Regions from separate parts of the Streptomyces sp. NPDC002125 genome, predicted to be linked through region 2. Evidence: riboswitches for the same ligand, from Rfam matches in the RefSeq annotation. Region 2 holds a riboswitch; each other region holds the start of a gene.
What was found. Region 2 has a riboswitch for cyclic di-AMP ahead of ACWCQM_RS31505 (transglycosylase family protein). Riboswitches for the same ligand answer to the same signal wherever they lie in the genome.
Positions count from the first base shown of each region.

Region 1: linked by a shared signal. The riboswitch ahead of ACWCQM_RS24400 (transglycosylase SLT domain-containing protein) and the one ahead of ACWCQM_RS31505 (transglycosylase family protein) in region 2 are both predicted to bind cyclic di-AMP.
Region 3: linked by a shared signal. The riboswitch ahead of ACWCQM_RS29715 (M23 family metallopeptidase) and the one ahead of ACWCQM_RS31505 (transglycosylase family protein) in region 2 are both predicted to bind cyclic di-AMP.
Region 4: linked by a shared signal. The riboswitch ahead of ACWCQM_RS05840 (M23 family metallopeptidase) and the one ahead of ACWCQM_RS31505 (transglycosylase family protein) in region 2 are both predicted to bind cyclic di-AMP.

Region 1 covers NZ_JBSFDD010000015.1:76,252-81,088, reverse strand. Annotated here, with positions in the region: gene ACWCQM_RS24410 (SIS domain-containing protein) at 1-679, shown strand, start outside; gene ACWCQM_RS24405 (hypothetical protein) at 747-1,331, opposite strand; gene ACWCQM_RS24400 (transglycosylase SLT domain-containing protein) at 1,577-2,434, opposite strand; cyclic di-AMP (ydaO/yuaA leader) riboswitch at 2,437-2,624, opposite strand; gene ACWCQM_RS24395 (hypothetical protein) at 2,983-3,213, shown strand; gene ACWCQM_RS24390 (flavodoxin family protein) at 3,605-4,057, opposite strand; gene ACWCQM_RS24385 (heavy metal translocating P-type ATPase) at 4,125-4,837, opposite strand, start outside.
Region 2 covers NZ_JBSFDD010000025.1:21,313-26,149, reverse strand. Annotated here, with positions in the region: gene eno (phosphopyruvate hydratase) at 1-1,170, opposite strand, end outside; gene ACWCQM_RS31505 (transglycosylase family protein) at 1,531-2,226, opposite strand; cyclic di-AMP (ydaO/yuaA leader) riboswitch at 2,227-2,398, opposite strand; gene ACWCQM_RS31500 (transglycosylase family protein) at 2,712-3,701, opposite strand; gene ACWCQM_RS31495 (cytochrome P450 family protein) at 3,807-4,837, opposite strand, start outside.
Region 3 covers NZ_JBSFDD010000022.1:31,022-35,858, forward strand. Annotated here, with positions in the region: gene ACWCQM_RS29710 (GntR family transcriptional regulator) at 1-561, opposite strand, end outside; gene ACWCQM_RS29715 (M23 family metallopeptidase) at 800-1,591, opposite strand; cyclic di-AMP (ydaO/yuaA leader) riboswitch at 1,605-1,771, opposite strand; gene ACWCQM_RS29720 (M16 family metallopeptidase) at 2,007-3,389, opposite strand; gene ACWCQM_RS29725 (M16 family metallopeptidase) at 3,416-4,768, opposite strand.
Region 4 covers NZ_JBSFDD010000003.1:10,872-15,708, reverse strand. Annotated here, with positions in the region: gene ACWCQM_RS05850 (MerR family transcriptional regulator) at 1-111, shown strand, start outside; gene ACWCQM_RS05845 (PP2C family protein-serine/threonine phosphatase) at 246-1,403, shown strand; cyclic di-AMP (ydaO/yuaA leader) riboswitch at 1,637-1,789, shown strand; gene ACWCQM_RS05840 (M23 family metallopeptidase) at 1,801-2,841, shown strand; gene ACWCQM_RS05835 (aldo/keto reductase) at 2,984-3,928, shown strand; gene ACWCQM_RS05830 (PrsW family intramembrane metalloprotease) at 3,932-4,837, opposite strand, start outside.

The DNA.
Region 1 (4,837 bases), on a different contig from region 2:
CTTCGGGAGGCCGTACGACCGGGTCGTCGCGCTGACACGGTCGGGCACCACCACCGAGGTCCTCGGCCTGCTGAACCGGCTGCGGGGCACCACCAGGACCGTGGCGGTGACCGCCGACCCGCACACCCCGGTGACGGACGCGGCGGACGAGCTGGTCGTCCTCGACTTCGCCGACGAACGGTCCGTGGTGCAGACGCGGTTCGCGACCACGGCCCTGACCCTGTTCCGCGCCCACCTCGGGCTGCACACCGACGAGGTCGTACGGGACGCGGAGCAGGCGCTCGCCGAGCCGCTTCCCGACGGGGTGCTGGAGTGCACCCAGTTCAGCTTCCTGGGGCGCGGCTGGACGGTCGGGATCGCCAACGAGGCGGCGCTCAAGATGAAGGAGGCGTCCCTGTCCTGGACGGAGTCCTATCCGGCGATGGAGTACCGCCACGGCCCGATCAGCATCGCCACGGCCGGCACCGCGACCTGGATGTTCGGCGCGGCACCGGAGGGCCTGGCGGAACAGGTGCGGGCGACGGGGGCCCGGTGGGTGGAGAGCGGCCTGGACCCCCTGGCCGACCTGGTGCGCGTCCAGCGGCTGGCGGTCGCCCGCGCCGTGGCCAGGGGACTCGACCCGGATCTGCCGCGCCATCTGACACGGTCGGTCGTACTCGAAGGGGCGCCGGGAGCCTGACCCCGCGTCACGGCATGCCGCGTACCGGGCCGGCGGGCGGCCCGGTACGCGGCGACGGCCGTGCGGGTCAGCCCTCTTCGAAGTGGGCGTCCAGCGCGGCGTCGAGATCCGCCGTCCACTCCTTGAGGCTGCTCCGCGCCTCGGCCTCGACCTCGGCGTTGAACCACCGGCGGCTGGACAGGTGGACGGTCACGGTGAACCGGCGTCCGAAACGGCCGGTCTTGACCTCGACCGCGCCGATCTCGGACCAGTCGAACTCCGCTTCCTGGTCGTCCAGCGTGAAGCGGACGCCCGTGGCGTCCACCCGGATGGATCCGCGCCGGTCGCTGACCTCGAAGACGGGTCCGTCCTCGCCGTCGGAACCCTCGCGCTCCACGCCGGCTTCCGTGTCCGCGACGGCGTCCGCGACAGCGCCGGAGTCCGCGTCGTTCCCGGACTCCCCCGCGTCGCCGGATTCCTCCGGCTCCTCGGCGTCCTCGGCCGCGAGCACGACCGCGTCCTCCGGTTCCGGGACCCCCTCGGGCGCCGCCTTCTCCGCCTCCGCCTCAGCCCCCGTTCGCGCGGCGACAGGGGCCGTCAGGCCGGGGATGAACGCCGGGTCTGTCCCCGCGGCGAACTCGGGCTTGGTGTTCGAATCTATGCGCTGCTCCACGGCGGGCAGTATGGACGACGAACCTGTACGAGACCAGTCAACGCGTCCCGACCGGCCTGTCGTCGCGCACCCGGGAACCGCCGGGCACGACGTGACGGCCGGGCACGAGGGCACCGGAGTAGGTGTGCGCACACGAAAGACGGGTGGTACGGGTTCCGCCGAACCCGTACCACCCGTCTCTGCCGTCCGTCACTCTGTTCCCGCCGTCACGCCTCGCGCGTCAGCGGGTCATGTGCCCTCGGGGCTCAGTAGGCCCCGAAGACGTTGTCGATCGAGCCGTACCGGTCGGCGGCGTAGTTGCACGCGGCCGTTATGTTGGCGACCGGGTCGTAGCTGTCCGTCGACGTACCGGGCACGTGGTAGGCCTGGAAGGTCGGGTCGATGACCTGGAGGAGGCCCTTCGACGGGATGCCGGCGGCGGCGTTCGAGTCCCAGTTGTTGATGGCCTGGGGGTTGCCGGAGGACTCACGCATGATGTTGCGGTGGATGCCCTCGTAGCTGCCGGGGATGCCGTGCTCGGCCATGATGGCGAGCGACTCCTTGATCCAGCCGTCCAGGTCGTCGGTGTACGCGGCCGGCTCGGCGGCGGGGGCGGCCTCGGCGGCGGCGGGAGCGCCCTCCGCGGCGATCGGGGTGCTGGTGCGCTCCGAACGGTCGGCGCGGTCGGCGCTCTCGGTACGGTCGGCGGCCTTGTCGGCCTTCTTCTCGGACGTGTCGGCCGACTTCTTCTCGGCCTTGCCGCCGACGGTCAGCTTCAGACCGGGGTGAATCAGGTCGGGATTTCCGCCGACAGACTTCTCGTTGGCCTCGTACAGGGCCTTCCAGCCACCGCTCACGGAATGCTCGCGGGCGATCTTGGCAAGCGTGTCACCCAAGATCACGGAATAGGTGGTGGAGCCCGACTTCTTCGCGGCAATTCCCTTTCCGGACACGGAAGTCGACGTGGCCGCCTTTTCGACGGCGGTCGGCTGGGCCGGGGCGGCGAAGGCACCGGTCGCGCCGAACACGGGAAGGGCGAGAGCGGCTCCACCCGTGGTCACGGCGATGACGCCGCGAGTCAGCGAACTGGTCCTGGAACGACGGTGCTTACCGTTTTCGGGCATGCTGAATTCCTCTCCGTCGCCTACGAAGTGAGCTGTCGGGTTCGGGCTGGAGATGCCCGGCCGCACGTGAATGCGACTTCACCCCGAGCCGCTCCGGATACCGGATCGGCGCTTACTTGGGTCCCCCGCTCCTGCCGTACGAGAAGTGGTCGGGTTCCCGGACGGCGGCAGGATTAGGCGTTCCATCCGGAGTGATGGTGACCGTAGGCGAGAAATAGGGAAACGAACAAGCCCGATCTCGTGATCAAAATTCACCGGCAAGATCGATTCACAGGAATTCATGTAATCCATCGCACACGGCGCCGACAACTCTTCTTGGCGCAGAAGGGAACCGGCCGCTCCGTCCGGGCGTCCGCGGCTTGTCAGGTGACGCTGGTCACGGAGTCCGATTAGGGCGTTTTGCTCCCCCTTGAAGGTCCCCAGGTCACACGAAATGGCCTTTTATGGATTACGGGATCAATTTCAAGAAAGCGATCCAAATCGGGCAGATGCCTCAGATCGCGCATCAATGGGCATACCGTCCGACACCGCGTGGAATCGATCCACGCATGACCGAGAACCCCTACGCCTCGTACCCACGGATCACCGTCCTGCCCGTCCAGCCCGGCGACCCGCCCTTCCGCATCGTCGAGATCGACGGGGAGGTGGTCGGCCGGGCGACCGCCATGACGGATGTGCTGATCGCCGCCTCGGCGGCGGGGATCCCGGTCCACGACCTCGACGATCCGGCCTCGGTGCGCTGGGTGGGCGGCGGCAAGCTCAGGTGGCGGCCGCACTGACGGGAAGGCGAAGCCCGGGGCGGGCCGGCTCGCGCGGGAGGCGCGCCGGCTCCGCACCGGGCCTGGGAAGCGGCCCCGGCCGGGGCCTGCGGGGTGGCGCCGCCCGGGGCACCCCAGCGCGGAGCTCTTCGACCTGGTGCGGCAGGGGGCCCTGCTGCCCGGGACCGGGCGGCGCCACCGCTCAAGGACGCTGAGCGGGCACACCGCGACATCGGGTCCCGGGCCACCGCGGGCAAGCTGCTGCTCGTCCCGTGGCGGCCCTCGGCCCCGGCGTGGGTGCCGTCCCGTCAGTCCTCGGCCCCGGCGTGGGGCCGTCCCGTCAGTCCTCGATCCGGATCGCGGGGGCCGGGCAGACCGCGGCGGCCTCACACGCCTCACACGTGGCGCGTCGTCACTCCATCAGCCCGGCGGCGACCGTCGCGCCGAGCTCCCAGCACGCCTCGGTGTCGGCCTTGGCCGGTTCTCCTGTGACGGTCACGGCGTCGGCCGTACGGCGCCATCCGAGCCCCGTCGTGATGGACTCGATGCCGCGTACGGCGCCGGTGACGTCGTTGCCGCCGTGGACGTAGTAGCCGAACGGCCGTCCCCGCGTCCCGTCCAGGCACGGGTAGTAGACCTGGTCGAAGAAGTGCTTGAGGGCGCCGGACATGTAGCCGAGGTTGGCCGGAGTGCCCAGCAGATAGCCGTCGGCGGCGAGCACGTCGGAGGCCGTGGCCGAGAGCGCGGCGCGCCGGACGACCCGTACGCCTTCGATGTCGTCCGTGGTCGCCCCCGCGACGACGGCCTCGAACAGCGCCTGGCAGTTGGGCGAGGGGGTGTGATGCACGATCAGCAGAGTGGCCACACCTGTGAACCCTGCCGTCCCCGTCCCCCGGAGGCAAACCGGGACGGGCGGCGGCCCGGGCTCCCGCTCAGCCGGCCGCGCGGAAGCTCCGCAGACGCAGGCTGTTGCCCACGACGAAGACCGACGAGAAGGCCATGGCCGCTCCGGCGATCATGGGGTTGAGCAGGCCCGCCGCGGCGAGCGGGAGGGCCGCCACGTTGTAGGCGAAGGCCCAGAACAGGTTCGAGCGGATCGTGCCCAGCGTCCTGCGGGAGAGCCGGATCGCGTCGGCGGCGGCGCGCAGGTCGCCCCGTACGAGCGTCAGGTCCCCGGCCTCCATGGCCGCGTCCGTCCCGGTGCCCATGGCCAGACCCAGGTCCGCCTGGGCGAGTGCGGCGGCGTCATTGACGCCGTCCCCGACCATGGCGACGCTGCGGCCCTCGGCCTGGAGCTTCCTGACGACGTCGGCCTTGTCCTGCGGCATGACCTCGGCGATGACCTCGGCGATGCCGACCTCGGCGGCGACGGCCTCGGCGACCGTGCGGTTGTCGCCGGTCAGCAGGACGGGCGTCAGCCCGAGGGCGCGCAGCCGCCGGACGGCCTCCGCGCTGGTGTCCTTGACCGCGTCGGCGACCTCCAGCACGGCGCGGGCCTCACCGTCCCAGGCCACCGCGATGACGGTCCGGCCGGCCTTCTCGGCCCGGTCCTTGGCGGCCCGGAGCTCCTCGGGGAGCTCGATGGCCCACTCGCTCAGCAGCTTCTCGCGGCCGACGAGGACGGCGTGCCCGTCGACGACTCCCT
Region 2 (4,837 bases):
CGGGGCGCCGGTCTTGATCTGGCCGCAGTTCACGGCGACGGCGAGGTCGGCGATGGTGACGTCCTCGGTCTCACCGGAGCGGTGCGACATCATGCACTTGAAGCCGTTGCGCTGGGCCAGCTCGACGGCGTCCAGGGTCTCGGTCAGCGAACCGATCTGGTTGACCTTGACGAGCAGGGCGTTGGCCGAGCCCTCCTCGATGCCGCGGGCGAGGCGCTCGGGGTTGGTGACGAACAGGTCGTCACCGACGATCTGCACCTTGGAGCCGAGCTTGTCGGTGATGACCTTCCAGCCGGCCCAGTCGTCCTCGTACAGCGGGTCCTCGATGGAGACCAGCGGGTACGCGGAGACGAGCTCCTCGTAGTACTCGGTCATCTCGGCGGCCGAGCGGGACTTGCCCTCGAACTCGTAGACGCCGTCCTTGTAGAACTCGGACGCGGCGACGTCGAGCGCGAGCGCGATGTCGCGGCCGGGGACGTAGCCGGCCTCCTTGACGGCCTCGAGGATGAGGTCGAGGGCGGCGCGGTTGGACTCGAGGTTGGGGGCGAAGCCGCCCTCGTCACCGAGACCGGTGGACAGGCCCTTGGTCTTCAGGACCTTCTTCAGCGTGTGGTAGATCTCCGCGCCCCAGCGCAGGGCCTCGGAGAAGGACTCGGCGCCGATCGGCGCGATCATGAACTCCTGGATGTCCACGTTGGAGTCGGCGTGCGAGCCGCCGTTCAGGATGTTCATCATCGGAACGGGCAGCAGGTGCGCGTTCGGGCCGCCGAGGTAGCGGAACAGCGGGAGGTCGGACGCCTCGGACGCGGCGTGCGCCACGGCCAGCGAGACGCCGAGGATGGCGTTGGCGCCGAGGGAGCCCTTGTTCTCGGTGGCGTCCAGGTCGAACATCGCCTGGTCGATGAGGCGCTGCTCGGTGGCGTCGTAGCCGACGAGCTCCGGGCCGATCTGCTCGATCACGGCGAGGACGGCCTTCTCGACGCCCTTGCCCTGGTAACGGTTGGGGTCACCGTCGCGAAGCTCAATGGCCTCGAACGCGCCGGTGGAGGCTCCGGACGGAACAGCAGCACGTCCCGTGCTGCCGTCGTCGAGGCCAACCTCGACCTCGACCGTGGGGTTGCCCCGGGAGTCGAGGATTTCCCTGGCTACGACGACGTCGATGGACGGCACGAGGCATCTCCTTCTGGGATCTGACACTGGTTGGGCAGGGTCACTGTGGCCTTGCGGCACGAGCCTAACCGGCCCGGCCCGCTGCGTCGGCCGTCCGCCCGCCCCCTGGGACGAAAAAGGACCCAAGGGCCCGTATTACGGGCAAAGCTCCAGAATTTTACTGGCAAGTAACTACAACAGTTGAACGATCGCGCCCGCCGGCGGCCCCCGGCGGCTCCATTCCGCGGAGCGCCGAAACACCTCCGGGAACCCGTTCCGCACAGCACCGAAGGTTTCCGGTGCCGGACACGGCCCCGGCCCGGCGCGCAGGGGGGTGGGCGCACCGGGCCGGGCCTCCGGGGCAGGAGGAAGGACCCCGGACTACTTCAGGTGGAGCTGCTGACCCGGGAAGATCAGGTCGGCGTCGTCGACGATGTCGTCGTTGAGCTTGAAGAGCTTCTCCCAGCCGCCCTTGACCTTCTCGGCGTCGGCGATCTTGCTGAGGGTGTCTCCGGCCTTGACCTTGTACTCGCCGTCGCCCTTCTGGACCTTCTCGCCGGTCGGGGTCGTGACGGTCTTCTCGGCCTTCGGCTCCGCGCGCTTCTCGCTGCGGTTGGCGGGCTGCTCGGCGGTGCGCTCCGGCTGGGTCTTCGTCTCGGCCGCCTTGGCGCCGGAGCCGGTGTCGACACCCGGGTCCACACCGTCGTTCGTCAGACCGCCGGCACCGGCGCAGGCCCAGGCGCCCGGGCCCTGGAGGTCGAGGAGCTTCTCGGCGGTGGCTATCTGCTGGTCCTTGGTGGCCAGGTCGGCACGCGCGGCGTACTGCGTACCGCCGGCGGCGGCCCAGCTGGACTGCGAGAACTGGAGCCCGCCGTAGTAGCCGTTGCCGGTGTTGATGGACCAGTTGCCACCGGACTCGCACTGCGCGACGGCGTCCCAGGTGGCGACGGAGGCGGCGGAGGCGTTGGTCGCGCCCATCAGCGGCACGGCGACGGCGGCACCGGCGACACCGGCCAGGGTGGCGACACGGACGGCCTTGGACGGGCGGCGGTGCTTGCCCTTGCTGGAAAGCAGCATGGTTCTCCTCACCGACGCCTACGAGGTGAGCTGTCGGGTTCGGGCCTGTGAGTTGCCCGGTCGCCCGCACTCGCGGACGACTTCACCCCGAGCCGTGCCCGCGTCCGTCTTCCGACGGCCGGGTCCGGCGCTTACCTGGGTCCCCCGCTCCTGCCTACGGCGCTTTACGCGTCGGTTCCCTTCGTCCGACGGCAGGATTCGGCGTGACGGTCGAAGGTGCCCGCGGTGCGAGCGGCTCCGACCGTAAACACACGCAACCCCTACATTCAAAGATGGACATAACGGTCAATCAACATGAACCGGAATGGTGCGTCGAGCCGTTTGCGCAGGTCGGAGCCAATATGGACGGACCGGACAGGCGGAGCGCGGCAATTGAAGCAAAGAGACCCATGTCTCACTTACGCATAAGTGGACATAGGCCTCTGAACTACCCCTGATTTCGGGGTGTTTTCCCGCTTTGGATCAGTTGTGGATCAACCGCCGGATCAGCTGCCGGACACGGCCTCCGCCTGGGCGTCGGCTGCGTCCGTCCGGGCGTCGGCGGCGTCCGCCGCGACGTCGAGGACGAGGTTCTGGCCGGGGAGGATCAGGTCCGGGTCGGAGCCCAGCTCACTCTTGTTGGCCTCATAGAGCGCGGGCCAGCCGCCGGGGAGCTCCTGCGCGTCGGCGATCGCCCAGAGGTTGTCGCCCGAGCGGACGGTGTACGTGCTGTCCGCACCCTGGCGCGCGTCGGAGTCGCCCCGGGAGGCGTGGCGGCCGGACTCGCGTCCGCTCCCCAGCTCCGAGCCCGTGCTCGCGCTCGCCTCGGGGGCGGGGGTGCCGCGGTGCTTCCCGCCCTTCGCGGCATCACCCTTCGACGCGCCGGACCTCTCCGAGGCCTCGGGCGACGGAGTGGCGGACGGCGACGCGTCGGCACCCGTGGAGGCGTCCACTTCATCGCTCTTGTCCGTCTTTGCGCCGGACTTGTCCTTGGCCTTGTCCGACTTCTCCGAACCGTCGGCCTCGTCGGAGGCCTCGTCGGAGGGGGTCTCGGACCCGGTCGCGGTGTCCGAGGACTCGGCGGAGGGCTCGCCGCCCGGGTCGACACCCGGCAGCGTCCCGTCCAGGGCGAGCCCGGAGATCACGGCGCAGCTGGGCCACGCCTGCGGGCCCTTGTCGTCCAGCACCTTCTCGGCGACGGCTATCTGCTGCGAGCGGCTGGCGAGGTCAGCCCTGGGGGCGTAGTCCTTGCCGCCGTAGGCCGACCACGTCTCCTGCGAGAACTGCAGGCCGCCGTAGTAACCGTTGCCGAGGTCGGCGCTCCACATGCCGCCGCTCTCGCACTCCGCGACCCGGTCCCAGGTCGTGGCGTCTGCGGCCTGTGCGCCGCCGGCACCGAGGAGCGGGATGGCGATGGCCGATCCCGTGACGCCTGCGGCGACGACGATGGCGGGTGCCTGGCGAGGGCGACGGTGTCTGCCGGTCGCGGAGCCCATGGGATTGCCTTCCGTGTGACTGACATGTGACGGGTGAGTCGAACGGTGAACCTAGCCCTACTCGAACGTGTGTCACAAGTCGATGCAGCGGAGATCACGTGAAAGTCACAGAGTTGACAGGCTGTCACTTTTTTCGGCCGGGCGCCCCGGTTCGAACTCGACAGGAAGCGTGCGCAGTCCACGCATGATGAGCCCGCCCCGCCAGCGCAAATCGGCAGGTTCCGCAGCGAGCCGCAGGTCGGGGAGGCGCCGCAGCAGCGTCGCCAGAGCCACCTGGCCCTCCAGACGGGCCAGCGGAGCACCCAGGCAGTAGTGGATGCCGTGCCCGTATCCGAGGTGCTGATTGTCACTCCGCGCGAGATCCAGGGTGTCCGCATCCTGGAATCTGGCCGGATCACGATCCGCAGCGGCCAGAACCACGAGAACGGGGTCCCCCGCCGCGATCTCCTGGCCCCCCAGCGTCACGGGCTCGGTGGCGTACCGCCAGGTCGCGAGCTCCACCGGCCCGTCGTAGCGCAGCAGCTCCTCGATGCCCGTGGCGAGCAGCTCCGTCTCCCCCGCTTCGAGGGAGCGCTCCAGGCGCTCGCGCTGGGCCGGGTCGCGCAGCAGCGCGTACGTGCCGTTGCCGATGAGGTTCACGGTGGTCTCGAAGCCGGCGAAGAGAAGGATGAAGGCCATCGCCGCGGCCTCGTTCTCGCTGAGGTGCTCGCCGTGGTCACTCGCCCGGATCAGCCCGGAGATCAGGTCGTCGCCGGGATTCTCCCTCTTGCGGTGGATGAGTTCGGCGAGATAACCGCGCATCTTCTTGACCGACCTGGCCACCCCGCCGCGCGGGCCGCCGCCGTGGCGGATCATCATGCCCGCCCAGTCGCGGAAGTCGTCCTGGTCCTCGCGCGGCACCCCGAGCAGGTCGCAGATCGCGTAGATGGGCAGCGGGAAGGCGAAGTCATGGATGAGGTCCGCCTTCCCCTCCTCGATGAACGAGTCGATGAGGTGGTCCGTCAGCTCCTGCACGCGCGGCGCGAACTCCGCGACCCGGCGCGGGGTGAACGCCTTGGACACGAGCCGGCGCAGCCGGGTGTGGTCCGGGGGGTCGATGTTCAGCAGATGCGTCATCAGCTCCGCCTTGCGCTCCC
Region 3 (4,837 bases), on a different contig from region 2:
CCGTTCCGCGTCGCCGCGCGCCACCGCGTCGACGAGGGCACCGTGCTCGGCCCAGGAGTCCGCGGGGCGGGCCGGCTGCTCGACGGAGTACATCCAGGCGATCTTGTGCCGGAGCTGGGTGAGCAGCGCGATCAGCGCGGGGCTGCCCGAGGCCTGCGCGAGCGTCTCGTGGAACCAGCCGCCCAGCGAGCGCAGATCCTCCCCCTCCCCCCGGCGGACCCGCTCCTGACCCAGTCTGACCAGGCCTCGGAGCACCTTGAGGTGCGCGTCGGTACGGCGCTGCGCGGCCCGTGCGGCCCCGAGGGGTTCCAGGAGCATGCGGATCTCCAGGAGGTCCGCCGCCTCCTGCTCCGTGGGCTCGGCGACGCAGGCGCCGGCGTGCCGGCGGGTGACGACGAATCCCTCGGACTCCAGGGTGCGCAGCGCCTCGCGCACCGGGACGCGTGAGACGCCGTAGCGTCGCGCGAGTACCTCTTCGGTGAGGCGGCCACCGCGTTCGAAGACACCGGAGACGATGTCGTCACGGATCGCCGTGCATACCGAATGCGCGGGAATGCGCATGTCCGAACCTCCGCCTTAATCCCCGCGAAACGCGGCCGACCGACGCCTGTTCTGTGACTCTATTGCAACCGGCGGGAATTTCCGATGGCGGGGTGGAATCCATGGATATCTTTTAGCCAGGGAGCACTTCCACGCGCGCTTGGGCGGGCGCCCCTCCCGGGCACACGGAGAAGGCCCCGGCGGGTGGGCCGGGGCCTTCGTCGTACGCCCGGGAGGGGCGCTGTCACGCTGTGCGGAGTCAGACCTGGACGCCGTGGGAGCGGAGGTAGGCGACGGGGTCCATGTCGGACCCGTACTCGGGGGTGGTCCGGGCCTCGAAGTGCAGGTGCGGTCCCGTGGAGTTGCCGGTGGAGCCGGAAAGGCCTATCTGCTGACCCGAGGTGACGCTCTGGCCGACGGAGACACCGATCGAGGAGAGGTGGCCGTACTGGGTGTAGGTGCCGTCCTTCATCCGGAGCACGATGTTGTTGCCGTACGCGCCGCCCCAGCCCGCCTCGACGACCGTACCGGCGCCGACCGCGACGACGGAGCTGCCGGACGCCGCCTGGAAGTCCACGCCGGAGTGGCTGCCGGAGGACCACAGCGCGCCACCGGACTTGTAGCCGGTGGTCACGTGCGAGCCGGCGACCGGGAGGTGGAAGGCGTTCAGCCGGGCGCGCTCGGCGGCGCGGGCGGCACGGGCCTCGGCCTCGCGGACCTCCTTGGCGCGGGCTTCGGCCTTGCGCTTCGCCTCTGCCTTCGCCTCCGCCTTGGCCTTCGCCTCGGCCGCGGCCTTCGCGGCGAGCTCGGCCTGGTGCTTCTGGGCCTTCGCCTGGGCGTCGATCTGGGCGGCGAGCGTGGCGTCGAGGGCGACGGTCTGGGTCAGACCGGTGCTGCTCGCGGGGGCCTCGGAGTCCGCGGCGAGCGCCGGGGAGGCCGTGGCGCCGATGACGCCGGTGGTGGCCAGGGCCGCGATGCCGGCGACCTGGGCGCTCTTGCGCGTCAGGCGGCTCGGGGCACGGTGCTTCCCGGTGGCACGGATGAACGCCATGGAGGAGCTGGTCCTTTCCTTCCTTCTCGCCTACCGGGTTAGCTGACGGGTTCGGAGCAGGAAGGTCTCCTACGGGCCCCCTGCCTCGCGCGAGGCGCAGGGATCCGATTCACCCCAGGGACTTCATGGGTCCCCGGCTCCCCAGGCTCGCGCCTGACGGGGACTCGGCGATGACTGTCCGGCGCCGCGGTCGCGGCATACGTCTGGCGGACAGCCGGGCTGACGCTAGGTCGGGCCGCTTCGCATCTCCAAACGGAACGGGCCTTTTGTCGGACATCCCACAGGGCATTTCGCACCTATAACGACAAACAGGACATGCGGCGGAACCCCGGCGAGAGTGCCCTCGCCGGGGTCCTTTCCGTACTGCTTCGCCGGTTCACGGAGGCCGTTTCCGCCCGTCCGTACCCGGTGGCCGTCAGCCGGTGACGACCGACACCTCGCCGATGCCCAGCGCCCGGACGGGCTCGGCGATCTTCGAGGCGTCACCGACGAGCACCGTGACCAGCCGGTCGACCGGGAACGCACTGACCACGGCCGCGGTCGCCTCGACGGTGCCCGTCTCGGCCAGGCGCGCGTAGAGCTGGGCCTGGTAGTCGTCCGGCAGGTGCTGCTCCACCTGGTCGGCGAGCGTGGCCGCGACGGACGCCGCGGTCTCGTACTTCAGCGGGGCGACACCCACGAGGTTCTGCACGGCGGTCTCGCGCTCGGCGTCGGTGAGTCCTTCGGCCGCCAGCGTGCGCAGGACCTTCCACAGGTCGTCGAGCGCGGGCCCGGTGGACTCCGTGTCCACGGAGCCGCTGATCGCGAGCATCGCGGCACCGGCCGGCCCGGAGGAGGAGCCGGGAGCCGTCGACCGCAGTACCTGGCCGAAGGCCCGGACGCCGTAGGTGTAGCCCTTCTCCTCGCGCAGCACACGGTCCAGCCTGGAGGTGAGCGTGCCTCCCAGGCAGTAGGTGCCGAGGACCTGGGCGGGCCACACGCTGTCGTGCCGGTCCGCGCCGATACGGCCGATCAGCAGCTGGGTCTGGACGGCTCCGGGCCGGTCCACGACGACCACGCGGCCGGTGTCGTCCGCGGTGATCGGCGGGACCGGGCGGGCCTGGCCCGCGTTGCCCGACCAGTCGCCGACGGTGTCGTCGAGCAGGGCGTCCAGGTCCACGCCGGTGAGGTCGCCGACGACGACCGCGGTCGCGGTGGACGGACGGACATGGGCGTCGTAGAAGGCGCGCACGGCCGCGGCGTCGATCCGTCCCACGGTCTCCTCGGTGCCCAGGCGCGGGCGCGACATGCGTGCCGTGGCGGGGAAGAGCTCCTTGGAGAGCTGCTTGGCGGCCCGCCGGGCCGGGTTGGCCTGCTCATGCGGGATCTCGTCGAGGCGGTTGCGCACGAGGCGCTCGATCTCGTCCTGCGCGAAGGCGGGGGCCCGCAGCGCCTCCGCGACCAGGCCGAGGGCCTTGGCCAGCCGGGAGACGGGGACCTCCAGGGAGACACGGACGCCCGGGTGGTCGGCGTGCGCGTCGAGCGTGGCGCCGCAGCGCTCCAGCTCGGCGGCGAACTCCTCGGCGGAGCGCTTGTCCGTGCCCTCGGACAGGGCGCGCGCCATGATCGTGGCCACACCGTCCAGGCCCTCGGGCTCGGCGTCCAGCGGCGCGTCGAGGAAGATCTCCACGGCGACGACCTGCTGGCCGGGGCGGTGGCAGCGCAGCACGGTCAGGCCGTTGGGCAGGGCGCCGCGCTCGGGCGCGGGGAAGGCCCAGGGCCTGGCCTCGCCGGCGGTCGGCTGCGGGTGGTACTCCATCGCTACTCCAGTCACGGCGGCGTCGGTCACTTGTCCGCCCCCTCGTGCGCGTCGGTGCCCTCGGTGTCGTCGGCCGGTTCGACCGGCTCGTAGACCAGGACCGCCCGGTTGTCGGGGCGCAGGTGCGCCCGGGCCGCCTCCTTGACCTCGTCGGCCGTCACGTCGAGCACCCGGCCCACGGCGGTCAGGGCGAGCTGCGGGTCGCCGAACAGGACGGCGTACCGGCACAGTTCGTCGGCGCGGCCGGCGACCGTGCCGAGCCGGTCGAGCCACTCGCGCTCCAACTGCGCCTGGGCCCGTTCCATTTCCTCCGGGGTGGGGCCGTTCTCCGCGAAGCGGGCCAGCTCCTCGTCGACGGCCGCCTCGATCTGCGGCACCTCGACACCGCCGGACGTCTTGACGTCCAGCCAGCCGAGCGAGGGCGCGCCCGCGAGCCGGAGCAGCCCGAATCCCGCCGCCACCGCCGTACGGTCGCGGCGGACCAGGCGGTTGTGCAGCCGGGAGGACTCGCCTCCGCCGAGCACGGTGAGCGCGAGGTCCGCGGCGTCGCACGCGCGGGTGCCGTCGTGGGGCAGCCGGTAGGCGGCCATCAGCGCACGCGCGGGGACCTCCTCCTGGACCACTTCGCGCAGCTGCTCGCCGATGATGCCGGGCAGCGTGCCGTCGCGCGGGGGCTGCTTGCCGTCGTGGGAGGGGATGGAGCCGAAGTACTTCTCGATCCAGGCGAGCGTCTGCTCCGGGTCGATGTCCCCGACCACGGAGAGCACCGCGTTGTTCGGCGCGTAGTACGTACGGAAGAACGCCTGCGCGTCCTCCAGCGTCGCCGCGTCCAGGTCGGCCATCGAGCCGATCGGGGTGTGGTGGTACGGGTGGCCCTCGGGGTAGGCGAGGGCGGTGAGCTTCTCGAACGCCGTGCCGTACGGGACGTTGTCGTAGCGCTGGCGGCGCTCGTTCTTGACGACGTCGCGCTGGTTCTCCATGGACTCCTCGTCGAGCGCGGCGAGCAGCGAGCCCATCCGGTCGGCCTCGAGCCACAGGGCCAGCTCCAGCTGATGCGTCGGCATCGTCTCGAAGTAGTTGGTGCGCTCGAAGCTGGTGGTGCCGTTGAGGGAGCCGCCCGCCCCCTGCACCAGCTCGAAGTGCCCGTTCCCCTTGACCTGGCCCGAGCCCTGGAACATCAGGTGCTCGAAAAGGTGAGCCAGACCGGTGCGTCCCTTGACCTCGTGGCGGGACCCGACGTCGTACCAGAGGCAGACCGCGGCTACCGGGGTCAGATGGTCCTCGGAGAGCACCACGCGCAGGCCGTTGGCCAGACGGTGCTCGGTCGCCGTCAAGCCGCCGGAACCGGCCTGGGCTGTGGCCGTGTGACCCATGGGCATGTACGTCCCTTCGATCGGTACAGGATTTCCTGCCGGACCTGCCACTCTAAGCAAGCGCACGGGCACCTG
Region 4 (4,837 bases), on a different contig from region 2:
TACGCCGCCGATCCGCGCTTCGCGAAGAACTACGATCGGCACGGGGACGGAACGGCCGTCTTCGTACGGGATGCACTGACGGTCTACGCGCAGCACCGGCTCTCCGGCTGACCTCCGGCGGGGCGGGGCTCCGGCGCGCTCCTCCCTTTGGCCGATGACGGGTCGCCGCTCGGCGCGGCTCCGGCCAGCCTGGGTGGGGCGCGGTACCGTCCGCAGCCGTGGACGGACGGGGCAGGAGCGCACAGGTGGGGATGCGGGACGGACGGCGAGGGGGTGCTGCCGGGAACGCCCGTGCGCGGCGGTTCGTGCGCATGCTGCCCGCGCTGATGATCTGCGTCGGTGTGGCCTTCGACCTGGGCACACCGGCCGAGGTGACCGCCGTTCCGCTCTTCGCCGCCGCCGCGCTGGTCGCGGCCCCGTTCTTCTCGCTGGCCTCCACGGTCCGCGTCGGAGTGGCCGCGATCCTCGTCGTGCTCGCCATCCGGATCTCGGACGGTGTGGTGTTCAGGGTCGCCCCGCTGACCGATCTCCTCACCCTGTTCACCGTGTCCGTGCTCGCCGTCGTCATCAACGGCGTCGTGCGGCGCGGGAACGAGCAGCTGGCCTCGGCCCGGGTCATCGCCGAGACCGCGATGCGGGCGGTGCTCCCGATGCCCGAGTCCCGGATCGGCGGACTCCAGATCGCGGCGCGTTACGAGGCGGCGCAGGCGGACGAGTTCGTCGGCGGAGACCTGTACGCCGTGACGGACACCCCGTACGGGGTGCGGCTGGTGGTCGGGGACGTACGGGGCAAGGGGCTGGACGCCGTGGCGGCGGTGGCCGTGGTGATCGGGGCGTTCCGGGAGGCCGCCGAGCAGGAGCGGTCGCTGGAGGGCGTGGTCCAGCGGCTGGAGCGGGCGCTGGCGCGTGAGGGCGCGCGGCGCGGGGGGTTCGACTCCACGGAGGGGTTCGTGACCGCGGTGCTCGCCGAGATCCCGGCGGGCTCGGCCACGCTGCGGACCATCAACCGGGGCCATCCCGAGCCGCTGTTGCTGTACCCGGACGGGGCGCTCGACGTGCTGGCGCCCACCGTGCCGGCGCTGCCGCTGGGGATGGGGCTCGGCACCTGGCCGGACCGTTCGGACGAGTGGCCGCTGCCGGCCGGTTCGACGTTCCTGGCGTTCACGGACGGGCTGTCCGAGGCGCGGGACGCGCACGGTGTGTTCTACGACCCGGAGGCCCGGCTGCGCGGCCGGATCTTCCCGGGGCCGGAGGAGTTGCTGTCCGCGCTCACCGACGACGTGCGGCTGCACACCGGGGGCAGGTCGACGGACGACCTGGCGCTCCTCGCGGTCGGCCGGCCGGCCCGGGGGCAGCCGGACCGGCGGACGACCGTGAAGATCGTGGGACGGGACAGTGAATGACCGACGGCGACACTCCGTAGCCGAGGGGCATCTCTCCGCATAACATTTGACACACCGTCAGAAACTGAGGGGGTGTCGCGGGGTGCTCAACTCGCCCGTTTGCGACCGTTTGGGCCCTTAAAGTCCAGGCCAGAGCGCTGAACGATCTGTGGGAACAGCTTGGAATCGGACCCGGGTGTCTATTAACGTTCGATAACGCAGCGCGGTTGTACCTGTCGTCGCAAGAGGCGGCACCGTGCGCAGCGCCGAATTCCGCAAGGGAACCGGGGAACCACCTACATGGGGTGAATCGGACACCTGTGTCTCGTGAGAGACGAAGGGGCCCGTAGGAGACCTTCCTGCTCCGAACCCGTCAGCTAACCCGGTAGGCGAGAAGGAAGGAAAGGAGTGCGCCCACGTGGCGTCAAACCAGCCTGCCCCCGAGGCCCCGTCATCCTTCAGGCCCGGAAGCTTCGGTGATGAGGACAGGTCATGGGAGGAATGGAACCCCACCGAGGAGTCCATCCGTCCCGTACGCGGCAGGCACCGCGTAGCCAAGCAGCGCGGCCTCGCCCGTAGCTCCACCGTCCTCGGTGTCGGTGTCATCGCGGCCGTCGGTGCGGGTGGCATGGCCACCGCGCAGAGCAAGCCGCCGGTCTCCATCTCCCTTCCCGATTCGATCGCGGACAACCTCCCCGACGCCAAGTCCCTTCCCGGTGTCGGCGCGTTCATGTCCGGCGACTCCGACTCGGACCACGAGACGGTCGCCGCGTCCTCCCCCCTCACCACCGCGGGCATCACCGCCGCCGAGGCCGAGCAGGGCGCCACCGACGCGGGCGAGGCGCTGCGCGCCCGGATTCTCCAGCAGGCCGAGCAGCAGCAGGCCGGCGCCGACGCCGAGGCGAAGGCCGCTCAGGAGCAGGCGGCCGCCGAGGCGGCCGCGGCCCAGGCCGCGAAGCAGCAGAGCGACGCCGAGAAGAAGGCGGCCGCCGAGAAGAAGGCGGCCGAAGAGGCGGCGAAGAAGAAGGCCGAGGCCGAGCGCCTTGCCAAGCTCGCCGCCAGCTACGCCGTCCCGACCTCCTCGTACACCATCACCTCGACCTTCGGTCAGGCCGGTTCGATGTGGTCCTCCGGCTATCACACCGGGCTGGACTTCGCGGCGCCGACCGGCACCCCGGTCAAGGCCGTGCACAGCGGCACGGTGAAGTCGGCCGGCTGGTCGGGTTCGTACGGCTACCGCACGGTCCTGGAGCTCGATGACGGCACCGAGATCTGGTACTGCCACCAGTCCTCGATGGACGTCACCGCGGGCCAGAAGGTCACCACCGGCGACACCATCGGCCGCGTCGGCGCCACGGGCAACGTGACCGGCCCGCACCTCCACCTGGAGATCCACACCGCCGATGGCTCGGGCGTCGACCCCATGAGCTGGCTGCGCGGCAAGGGCCTCACCATCTGAGCCCACGCGCCGGCACCCGGCGCACCGGTACCCCGGCGGCCCTGACGCACGACCCCCCGACGTCAGGGCCGCCGGTCCCGTGTGCGGCCCATGCGCCCGCTGAAGCGGAATAGCTCCTTCGGGCGATCGGTTGACCTTGGGTATGACATCTCTGCGCCCGCTCGGTTCTTCGAGCCTCCAGGTCTTCCCCCTCGCACTCGGCGGCAACGTCTTCGGCTGGACGGCCGACGAGGAGCGGACGTTCGCGGTTCTCGACGCGTACACGGCGGCCGGGGGCAACTTCATCGACACCGCCGACTCCTACTCCGCCTGGATACCGGGCAACGAGGGCGGTGAGTCGGAGAGGCTCATCGGCACGTGGCTGGCGGCCCGCTCCCGCCGCGACGATGTCGTCATCGCCACCAAGGTCGGCGCCCACCCCGAGTACAAGGGGCTCTCGGCGACCACCATCAAGGCGGCGGCCGAGGCCTCGCTGCGCAGGCTCGGCACCGACCACATCGACCTCTACTACACGCACTTCGACGACGAGAGCGTCCCCGTCGAGGAGATCGTCACCGCGCTCGACCAGCTGGTGAAGGCCGGTTCGGTGCGGGAGATCGCCGCGTCCAACATCAGCCCCGAGCGGCTCAGGGCCTCCCTGGAGTTCTCCGAGCGCGAGGGCCTGGCCCGTTACGTGGCGCTCCAGCCGCACTACAACCTCGTCTCGCGCGACACCTACGAGGGCGCGCTCCAGGAGACGGCGGCCGGCGCCGGGCTCGCGGCCGTCCCGTACTACGCGCTGGCCTCGGGCTTCCTCACCGGCAAGTACCGGCCGGGGGCCTCCGTGGAGAGCGCCCGGGCCCAGGGTGCGGGCAAGCATCTGGAGACCGAGCGCGGGCGCAAGGTCCTTGCCGCGCTCGACAAGGTCGCCCAGGAGCACGACGCGGAGATCGCGACGGTCGCCCTCGCCTGGCTGGCCGCCCGGCCGACCGTGGCCGCGCCGATCGCCTCCGCCCGTACGGTCGAACAGCTGCCCGCGCTGGTGGCGGTGGCCGATCTGCGGCTGACCGAGCAGGACCTGGCGGAGCTCACCGAAGCCTCCGCCTGACCTTCAGCGGCCGCCCTGGGCGCCGCCGCTGTCCTCCCGGTAGGGGTTGTAGCCGCCGTAGTGGCGGTGCGGCGCGGGCGGCTGCCGCACGGCCGCGTCCCCGTAGGGCATCTGACGGGGGAACGGGAGAGGCGCGGGTGGCCGGGGCACGCGCACCCGGCCCGTCGCGTGGGCGGCGTGCGTCAGGGCGGGGGACGCGACGAGCCTGCGGTGCCACAGGTGGTGCAGCAACTCCTGCTCGCGGAGGGCGAAGTCGGGGCCCGCGCCGTCGTGCCGGGCCCTGCGGCGCAGCATCGCCAGGGACGTCGCGAACGACTCGTACTCCGCGACCGTGCGGGCGGCGGCCCTGCCCCGGCCGCGGTCCGGATGGCTGTTCCAGTGCCTGGCCATGTCCCGGGCCATGCCCCGCGCCCGCATCGAGGCCAGGGCGAGCGGCTCGGCGGGGGCGAGCCAGCCGGCCGCCGCGTACACCGGGAGCTCGGTGGAGAGCGTGCGCAGCTCCCGCTGGCGCGACCAGATCGCCAGCCAGGTCACCAGGGCGAAGCACGGCACCATGAACGCGCCGTAGACCACGTAGAAGCCGTACGGGCCGAGGGCCGACGAGCCGTTCCACAGGGCGTGCAGGCCCATGGCGAGCACGAGCCCGAGCAGCGGCAGCGTGATCCGGCGTATCCGGTGGCGCCGCCCTCCGAGCGCCGCCATGCCGAGGCCGATGCCGGAGAGCACCGTGAACAGCGGGTGCGCGAACGGGGACATCACCACGCGCACGAAGAAGGTCCCGGCCGTCACCGAGGCGAAGCCCGTGGTGCCGAGCTCCTGGTCCTCGCCGAAGGCGTTGCCCAGATAGAGGATGTTCTCCGTGAAGGCGAAGCCGGTCGCGGTGAATCCGGCGACCACGATGCCGTCGAC